2 regions of the Oceanobacillus picturae genome follow, and region 1 is predicted to be linked to the other one. Evidence: riboswitches for the same ligand, from Rfam matches in the RefSeq annotation. Region 1 holds a riboswitch; the other holds the start of a gene.
The links. A riboswitch is a leader RNA that binds a small molecule or an ion and turns the genes downstream of it on or off. The one in region 1 is predicted to bind S-adenosylmethionine.

Region 2: another riboswitch for S-adenosylmethionine. It lies ahead of BN988_RS10145 (SDR family NAD(P)-dependent oxidoreductase); the one in region 1 lies ahead of metK (methionine adenosyltransferase).

Annotation. Positions count from the first base shown of each region.
Region 1 is NZ_CCAX010000001.1:1,410,891-1,416,189, forward strand. Features, by position in the region: gene BN988_RS07145 (gamma carbonic anhydrase) at 1-477, shown strand, start outside; gene metK (methionine adenosyltransferase) at 596-1,798, opposite strand; SAM riboswitch class I at 2,095-2,201, opposite strand; gene pckA (phosphoenolpyruvate carboxykinase (ATP)) at 2,400-3,989, shown strand; gene BN988_RS07160 (ABC transporter substrate-binding protein) at 4,150-5,139, shown strand; gene BN988_RS07165 (ABC transporter ATP-binding protein) at 5,153-5,299, shown strand, end outside.
Region 2 is NZ_CCAX010000001.1:2,020,724-2,026,022, forward strand. Features, by position in the region: gene BN988_RS10135 (BglG family transcription antiterminator) at 1-1,383, opposite strand, end outside; gene BN988_RS10140 (AraC family transcriptional regulator) at 1,927-2,790, shown strand; SAM riboswitch class I at 2,982-3,083, shown strand; gene BN988_RS10145 (SDR family NAD(P)-dependent oxidoreductase) at 3,203-3,967, shown strand; gene BN988_RS10150 (Na+/H+ antiporter NhaC family protein) at 4,021-5,299, shown strand, end outside.

The DNA.
Region 1 (5,299 bases):
GAAACAGCATTTATTGCAAAAGACGCTACTATTATCGGAGATGTGGAGATAAATCAATCAAGCAGTGTTTGGTTTAAGACGATCATTCGCGGGGATGTGGCACCTACTCGAATCGGGGAACGCGTAAACATTCAGGATTTATCTATGCTGCACCAAAGTCCTGGAATGCCTTTAGTTATTGAAGATGATGTAACAGTGGGGCATCAGGTCACCCTACACTCTGCAATCGTTAGAGAAAAAGCATTAATTGGAATGGGATCCATCATTCTGGATGGTGCAGAAATTGGTACAGGTGCATTTATCGGTGCTGGAAGCCTTGTCCCTCCAGGCAAGAAAATCCCCCCCAATACGCTAGCGCTTGGGAGACCTGCCAAAGTAATACGGAACTTAACGGAAGAGGACCTCGCAGAAATGGATCGAATTCGAAAATCATATGTGGAAAAAGGGAAATATTACAAAGCACATACCACCCTTTAGAGAAAGCAATCTAATGAAGGTATACATAAAGCCGAACGGATTTCGAAAAAATAGATGGTTCCCTAAAAGGTACCTCATCATTTCCGATGTCCGTTCGGCTTTTATACTTGATCTTTTTCTACTTATTCTCCATCAATGCTTTTAATTCTACAACTTTATCTGTCTTTTCCCAAGGGAAGAGGATATCTGTTCTTCCGAAATGACCATATGCTGCCGTGTTCTTAAAGATAGGTTTCTGTAGATCAAGCATACGGATAATTCCAGCTGGACGTAAATCAAACAGTTTGCGTATTGCATGCACTAACGCTTCTTCAGACACTTTTCCTGTTCCGAATGTGTTTACTGCAATTGAAACAGGTTCAGCTACACCAATAGCATAGGCTAGTTGTACCTCACAAGTCTTGGCAAGTTCTGCAGCTACTATGTTTTTCGCAACATAACGTGCAGCATAAGCAGCGGATCGATCCACTTTCGTTGAATCCTTCCCACTAAATGCTCCACCACCATGACGAGCATATCCCCCATACGTGTCCACAATTATTTTTCTACCAGTTAACCCAGCATCTCCTTGTGGTCCACCAATTACAAAACGGCCTGTTGGGTTAATAAAATACTTCGTTGCTTCATCCAAAAGATTCTCTGGTACGACTGGACGAATAACATGTTCAATTAAATCCTTCTCGATTTGCTCTGTTGTAATATCTTGATGATGCTGTGTAGAAATAACAATCGTATCTACCTTTACTGGTTGATCTTGTTCATCATATTCAACAGTTACCTGCGTTTTCCCATCTGGACGCAAGTAATCTAATACCTTTTCTTTTCTTACATCAGCCAAACGCTTCGCCAATTTGTGTGCAAGTGAAATAGGTAATGGCATGAGTTCCTCCGTTTCGTCGCAAGCAAAACCAAACATAAGTCCTTGGTCCCCTGCTCCAATAGAAGCAATCTCTTCATCACTCATTTTTCCTTGGCGTGACTCTAGTGCCTCGTCAACACCTCCGGCAATATCAGCAGATTGTTCATCAATTGCAGTCAATACGGCACATGTATCTGCATCAAAGCCATACTTTGCACGTGTATACCCAATTTCTTTAATCGTTTTTCTTACAATAGCCGGAATGTCTACATACGTACTTGTAGAAATCTCCCCCGCTACGAGCACCAAACCTGTTGTAACGGTTGTTTCACAAGCAACACGCGCATATGGGTCCTTCTTTAAAATTTCATCTAGAATTGCATCTGAAATTTGATCAGATATTTTATCAGGATGCCCTTCTGTTACCGATTCTGAAGTAAATAAACGACGATTAGCAGCCATAGTGCTTAATCCTCCTTTTGGTTTCTGTTACGGATCTCTGTTCATCAAGTTTTGCTATTTCATAACAAAGGTTTTTATTACAAGAAAAGCGCAGAACGCCCGTTTAGAAACGTAGTGACTGGAGTAACTCAACTGAGATAAAGGAATTACGGTAAGCTTGCGAACCGATAATGACTTATCGTAGGGAGAGTAGCGAAGTTGCATAGTTTCTGGGCGATCGGAGCTAGACATCTTTGCAATTTTTTTATAAAAAAAGCCCTTCCTTCAGTAATGAGGAAAGGATTATCAGCCTTTCGCTCTTATTGTTCAAGGAAATTTCCTTGCACCAGGTTAGCACCTTTTCACCGATGTGATGGTTGCTGGGTTTCATCGGGGCTGTCCCTCCACCTACTCTGAATAAGAGAGTATCCGCTCGAAATTTAGCTTATCGAATGAGAACTGACATGTCAACTATTTTTGGTTCGTAACAAGGTTTGCGAAAATTTCATATGATTAGATTAGATATTTAGTATGGACTATTTAGTCAAATGTGTTATACTAATAATCACATTAAAGCAACGTAATACAACACATTACCAAAGGTAGGTGCAGTGAAGTGAAAATGGTAGAAAAAAATCCGTGTACTGAATTAGAGCAGCATACTCCAATCCTGGAGAATGAATCTGTCCCACGACTTATCGAGATAATCTTAGCAAAAATGGAAGCAGTTCTAACTTCCACAGGTGCGATTAGAGCTACCACTGGTAAATATACCGGCCGCTCTCCAAAAGACAAATTTATTGTTCGTGACGCAGTTAGTGAGACTAAGATCGATTGGGGTCAAGTCAACCAATCAATTGATGAGGATGCATTTGAAAAATTATACAAAAAAACAACGGAATACTTGAAAAAGCAGAAAGAAATATATAGATTTAAAGGATTTGCTGGGGCAGATGAAGGCTCTCGCCTGCCGATCCAAGTAGTTTCCGAATATGCTTGGCACAGCTTGTTTGCAAGGCAGCTTTTCATTACACCAACAGAGGAAGAGCTCGCCAACCACCAAGCAGAATTCACTGTCCTATCTGCACCGGGGTGTTTTGCAGATCCTAATACTGAAAGTACTAATTCGGAAACGTTTGTTGTTATTTCGTTTAAAAAGCGAGTCATTCTAATTGGGGGAACAGAATATGCGGGCGAAATAAAGAAATCAATTTTTTCCGTGATGAATTATCTGTTACCACAACGAGATATTCTTCCCATGCATTGTTCTGCCAATGTTGGAGATGAGGGAGATGTCGCTTTGTTTTTTGGGTTATCTGGAACAGGCAAAACAACCCTATCCGCTGACCCTGACAGAAAATTAGTCGGGGATGATGAACATGGATGGAGTAATAATGGTATATTCAATATAGAGGGCGGTTGTTATGCTAAATGCATTAATCTCTCAGAAGAAAAAGAACCACAAATATATAATGCCATACGATTTGGTTCCGTTTTGGAAAATGTCATGCTTGATTGTGAGAATGATACACCAGACTATTCCAATACGTTCCTAACGGAAAACACACGGGCTGCTTATCCTATTGAACATATGGAAAACGTTATGGTCCCAAGTATTGCAGGCCATCCAAATACCATTATCTTTCTAACTGCAGATGCCTCTGGGACCCTGCCGCCGATTAGTAAATTAACGAATGAACAGGCGATGTATCACTTTCTCAGTGGTTACACGAGCAAACTTGCTGGAACTGAACGAGGAGTGACTAAACCCCAAGCAACATTCTCGGCCTGCTTTGGTTCTCCATTCTTGCCGCTCCCCCCTTCTGTCTATGCAGAAATGCTTGGCGAAAAGATTGAGGAGCATTCGGCGACTGTATTCTTGATAAATACTGGCTGGACTGGCGGCTCATACGGTAATGGTGGCGAACGTATTAAATTATCCTACACAAGAGCAATGGTATATGCAGCGCTGAAAGGCGAATTAAATAAAACAAAAACTATTCTTGATGAAATATTCGGATTAGAGATTCCATACCATGTTCCAGGTGTACCTGAGCAGCTCTTAGTTCCTGCCAATACATGGGCAAACATTGCAGATTATCAAAAAGCAGCGGAGGAACTTGCAATGAAGTTCCACAGAAATTTTGAAAAGTTCACAGAAGCTAGTAATGCGATTAAGCAAGCTGGACCTAATTACCGAAATAACATGTAACTATTATTTTTATGAAAGATTTTTATATGATTTTTTCAGCGGCCTCAAAAAAGAGGCCGTTTTTTTATGCACATAAGTCTTAGGCCTTCACACATTTTAGGCGAACGCATAAAATGTTTTTGACATACCTATCTACTTAAACTAAGGGGGGTCAAATAAAATGAAAAAGTTAATTAAAATGACGCTGATAGTAGCTTTATTGCCACTCATTTTGCTCGGATGCAACCAAAGCAGCACTTCCTCCATAAAGCTTACTGAAGTAACTCGGTCCTTGTTTTATGCACCACAATACGTCGCGTTGGAAAAGGGTTATTTTGAAGAGGAAGGGTTGGATGTAGAACTACAGACGACATGGGGCGGCGATAAAACCATGACGGCACTTCTTTCCGACGGAGCTGATATTGCATTGGTCGGTTCGGAAACATCCATTTATGTATACGCACAAAACTCAAAGGACCCGGTAATCAACTTTGCTCAGTTAACACAGACAGATGGCACATTTCTTGTGGCGAAAGAACCAAAACCTGACTTCGTGTGGGAAGATTTAAAGGGTAGTACATTTTTAGGGCAACGAAAAGGCGGTATGCCTCAAATGGTTGGTGAATTTGTGCTAAAGAATCATGGCATTGATCCCAAAAATGATTTAGATCTTCAGCAGAACATTGATTTTGCTAACATACCTGGTGCCTTCGTTTCAGGAGATGCAGAGTATGTTCAATTATTTGAACCGACAGCAAGCACATTCGAAAAAGAAGGCAATGGACATATTGTAGCCTCTTTTGGAGAAGAATCCGGTAATGTACCATACACCGTCTTTATGACCAAGCAAAGCTACCTTGATGAAAATGAGGAAGAAGTACAAAAATTCACTCGTGCTGTTTACAAAGCACAGCAGTGGGTTGAAGAAAATAGCGCAGAGGAAATTGCCAGTGTTATAAAGCCTTATTTCGAGGATACAGAACTTGATTTATTAGCATCCTCTATTGAGAGATACAAGGGGCAGCAATCTTTTGCTACAAATCCAATACTTGATAAAGAAGAATGGGATAACTTGAAAGCTATTATGGAGGAAGCAGGAGAACTTCCAGCTGATATTCCATATGAAGATCTAGTAAACACAACCATTGCAGAAGAAATTATCAATGATTAGGGAGGATGGTCAAATGTCATTTCTCACATTAGATCATGTAACCCACCATTATTTTTCAGCAAGTAGTTATACGAAAGCTTTAAAGGATATCTCTCTTTCCATTAAACAAGGGGAATTCGTCGCGTTACTTGGTCCTAGCGGTTGCGGAAAATCAACGCTT
Region 2 (5,299 bases), 610 kb from region 1:
TTCATACTCTCTTAAGGAGGTTACCCCTACCGTTTCTACGTCAGTGAAAAGCCCCTCAAGTTGACTTTCTAACAGCCTCGATGTACCCAGCCCATTCGTACAAACAATAAGCATTCTCTTCCTAGTTTGTTCAAGCATCACCCCTTCCTTACGAAGCCATCCTCCAAAGTGAATCGTAATATATGCAATTTCATTTTCACTAATGGGTTCACCAATCAAATCTTCAAAATGATGGACTACTTTCTTTGTTAGATGGAAGACCTCAAAATAATTTTGGCTAACCGAATCCCGTAAAACATTTTCTACTTCAATTCCGTATTTAATCCTGTAGTACGCAGGCTTTAAGTGTAGTAGCAAATTCTGGATCATCTGCTCTGGTTCTTGGAATTCAATTGCAGCATGTAACTGAAAAGAGGAGACCATCTTTTCTACCACCTGAAGAAGTGCTTTCATCTCCTCACTTTCCATTTGTGGCCTAAAATTATAGTTAACCTTTGCACTAAGGAGGTACTTGGCAAAATAATAAATTTCATCAGACGGCATTTCCGTTTTTAACGAGTCGGATAAGCGGTTACAAAGGGACTTAACGCCTGTGTATTCATCAGTTGTTTTTATTACTTCCTTCTCAACTACATCTACCTCAACAAATTTCCCTTGCTCTATTCGCTTTAAGAAAAAGTGAAACCAAACGACAATATTATTAAAAACTTCATCAGTAAACTCCACCCTAAAACGCTGCTCATGCTTCTGTAATAATTGCCTTAGTAGATGCACCAATGAGAGATCAAAGCTTAAATATGGTCTAAAAGCCTGGTCTTCTATGTTGATAGAAGAATTTTGTAGATTACACAAAATGCTGTACCAGCTTTCTTTTGGTGTAACCAAAGATAGATAATAGATCAACAGCCTTCTGATATCGTTTTCATTTCCTTTTATCGAGTACCCAGTCTTACGATCAGAATAAAAATATAACTGGTTCGTTTTCATTTCTTCTTTAAGCTTCTTAATATCATCTAGGACTGTATTTCGACTTACTTCAAAAATTTGTCTGATATCCTCTAAAAAGTAAGCCTTTTTCTCCCCAACAACATGTATATAAATCCAAGCCCTTCTTTCTACAGGAGAGAATTCGTAGTACGTCGCTCTTGATGAAGAATGTTTGGCAGTAATATCTTTTTTAGTTTGTTCATCGATATATATGCCTTGCCCTCTCACTTGCTTGACCTCTTCTAATTGATGGTCATTAAGCCAATTATTTATTTTGTCAAGGTCACTATAAATCGTGCGCCGTGATACATTTAACAAGGTTGCAAGTTCTTGGATGGTAATGTATGAATCTTGAATCAGTAACTGATTTAATACTGCCATACTACGTTGATCCATCTTTATCCCCCTAATCAATAGTTCATAAGTAGTATGTTCTATACCTATATTTTATTAAAATATAGCCTACATAATAAGACCAAATGAACCACATCGTATTGTGCAAAGTTGTACTGAAGGTCGAGTAACCTAATGAATCTGTCGAGTAATATAAAGTGAAACTTATATCAGTAGGAGTTTTACATACGGTTCCACCGTAAATTGGAACCGTATGGCAAATAGGCTATTTCCTCATTCCATAGATTAAGTAATATACAATACTAATTATATTTGATTAATTGAATTCAAAATGTGATCTTTTTATGAAATGGTATGAAAAAGGGCAATCAAACCGATATTTATCACCCTAAACATGTCGAGTATTTAAAATATTTCTTTGCTATCATATAAAGTGAAACTTCAATCAGTGGGGATTATCGTTCTTCCCCAATGATTGTTAGTTGAACGAATCGGGATGTTAGCGTCCGTTTTACTCCCCCTCCATGTTTTGGAGTTGGAGTCTTACGGACGGTGGCACCGGGATTAACAGAAAGGAGGGATAACGTGTTAAAGGAATTAAACCAAGTCATTGAATATATTGAAGAACGGTTAACGGATGATTTGTCGCTTGAAACTATTTCTGAATATGCCGGGGTTTCCGATTATCACTTTAGAAAAATATTTTTTTACCTATCCGGAATGACACTAAATGAATATATAAAAAACAGAAGACTATCAGAGGCAAATAAGGACTTGTTGCGAGGAGAAAAAGTAACAGATGTTGCTTTCAAATATGGATATCAGTCAGTGGACGGCTTTAGCAGAGCATTTAAAAAATGGAACGGTTTTCTACCCTCAGAAGTAATGAAAAGAGGAGTAAGCAAAACGTTTCCGAAGTTCACATTTGTCATAACAGTACAAGGAGGAACTACAATGGAATTTAGAATAGAAGATAAGCCAACATTTAATTTAGTTGGTGTAAGTAAACGTGTGCCAATGCAATTCGAAGGAGTGAATAACGCGATTGTCGAGCTTGCGAAGAATATAACAGATGAACAAAAAGAGGAAATGCATTCTCTGCAAAATTTAGAACCATATGAGATCGTGAATGCTTCCTATGATGCAGATGCTCAATTTCTGAAAGAGGAAGGCGATTTAACGCACTTGATCGGTGTATTAACAACGGAAGATAACGTCAGTGGTCAATTAGATAAAGTAACCGTGGATGCCTGTACATGGGCGATCTTTCCTAATGAAGGTCCATTCCCATCAACACTGCAAGAAACCATGGCAAAGACCTATTCAGAATGGCTCCCCTCTTCCGATTATGAAGTGATCCCTGCCCCTACCTTTTCGTTTACTAAAATGGATGAACAGAAAGCGGATTATGCCTATAGTGAAGTCTGGATTCCAGTGAGGAAAAGATAAATACGAGGACTTATAATGAATGAAGAGCAACGCTGACTAAGGGGCGTTGCTCTTCTTATAAAAATCCTCCCCCCTCTTTAATGACCACAAACCCAAAACATCACCTCTCTATTTCTTAATTATCAAAAAAATCACTTGACGGTAATTTCATTTTACTGTATCTTTAATCTACAAATTACATATCACGAATTTTCTTATCCAGAGAGGTGGAGGGACTGGCCCTACGATACCTCGGCAGCAGCTCTTTTAGAGTAATGTGCCAATTCCAGAAGCGTAACGCTTGAAGATAAGAAGAGTATTTTAACGTTGACGTTTAAGGTCTCTTCTTGCTATAGAAGAGGCCTTTTTTGTTTGCATTTTACTTTCGCAAACTAAATGTACAGCAGGGCAACAGGAAAGGAGTATGTTTTTTATGTATACGATGGATTTAACCAATAAAGTGGCCATTGTCACGGGTGGTGCACATGGTATTGGAAAGGCGATTGTGGAGGCATTTTTAGATTGCGGGGCAAAAGTTGCGGTTGTAGATATGGCTGAGACACATGATGAAACAACAGCTAATACGTTTCATGTTCAGGCCGATGTGTCCAATCCGGAGCAAGTAACCACGGTGGTTGCTTCGGTTATTGATCATTTCGGCAGAGTAGACATTTTAGTCAATAATGCGGGGATTTCCACGATGGACTATTTTGTTGATATAAAAGAGCAAGACTGGGATAAAACAATCGATGTGAATGCTAAAGGGGTCTACCTTTGCATGCAATCTGTTGCGAAACAACTACAAGCTCAAGGCCAAGGTGGAAAAATCATTAACATTGCCTCACAAGCTGGGAAAAACGGCTACCAACTAATGGGTAGTTATGTTGCTTCAAAACACGCGGTACTAGGGATGACAAAAGTGGCTGCACTAGAACTAGCCAAAGACAATATTAATGTGAATGCCGTTTGCCCAGGAATCGTGGAAACAACGATGAAACAATCAGAAAGAGTGATTGGCGGCCACCTACGCGGTCTTCAAGCTGAAGATATTAAACATGAAGATAATTCACAAGTTCCCTTGGGTAGAACTGCTGTACCATCTGACATCGCGAATGTCGTTGTTTTTCTTGCATCCACCTACTCCGATTACATGACTGGCCAAGGAATCAATGTTACGGGTGGGATGACCATGAACTAATCTCTTGTTACATGCTTACCCACTAAAAAATCAAAATGAAGGAGGATATTTTGATGGCTAATGCGAAAAAAGGAAATGCACTTGCACTACTTCCGTTACTTATCTTTGTATTACTATTTATTGGCACTGGCGTTATTTCTGGAGACTTCTCCAATATGCCATTAAACGTTGCGATTATTATTGCGGCGGCTTTTGCTCTCGCCATGAACCGAAAAGAAAAGCTATCTAGCAAGATTGATATCTTTACGAAAGGCGCAGGACATCCGAATATTATCTTAATGGCGGTAATTTTTGTAATGGCCGGGGCATTCGCTCAAACAGCTAGGGACATGGGGGCTGTAGATTCCACCGTAAACTTGGGATTATCCGTTATTCCTCCTAATCTATTAATGGTTGGACTCTTTATTGTAGGATGCTTCATCTCTGTATCAATGGGAACATCCATGGGTACCGTGGCCGCGCTAGCACCAATTGGCATTGGGATCGCGGAGCAAACAGGCATACCAATAGCGCTTGCGATGGGAACGGTTATAGGTGGCGCAATGTTTGGTGATAATCTATCCATGATTTCCGATACCACCATCGCAGCTGTCCGGACCCAGAAAACAAAAATGAGTGATAAATTTAAAACCAACTTTTTCATTGTTCTACCTGGCGCAATTGTAACCGCGATTCTTTTATGGATCGTGACCGCTGGAGCCGAAATCGATACCATTGGCGATTACGCGTTTGATTTCGTGAAGGTTTTACCTTATATAGCGGTACTCATTGCCGCCTTAGCTGGCGTTAATGTCTTAGTCGTATTAATTGGCGGCATCGTTTTCGCTGGGATTATTGGCTTAATAGATGGTTCATATACGTTATCTAGTTTCATTCAAGCTATTTCACAGGGAATCATGAATATGGAAGATATTGCAATTGTTGCCCTATTAATTGGTGGGATGATTGGAATTATCCAGCATAACGGCGGGATTCAGTGGTTATTAAACTTTATAACGCGTAGAATTAAAACGAAAAAAGGTGCGGAGCTTGGGATTGCAGGTTTAGTAAGTGCAACCGACATTGCAACGGCCAACAACACCATTTCCATTATTGTAACAGGTCCATTAGCAAAAAATATTTCCGATGAATACGATATTGATCCTAGAAAATCAGCCAGTATTCTCGACATATTTGCTGGCGGATGGCAAGGTATCGTTCCATACGGTGGGCAAATGCTTGCAGCTGCAGGTTTAGCAGCTATCTCACCAATTAGCATCTTGCCGTATTCCTTCTACCCGATTGCCATCATCCTATGTGGAATTATTGCCATTCTCATTGGCTTCCCTAAAC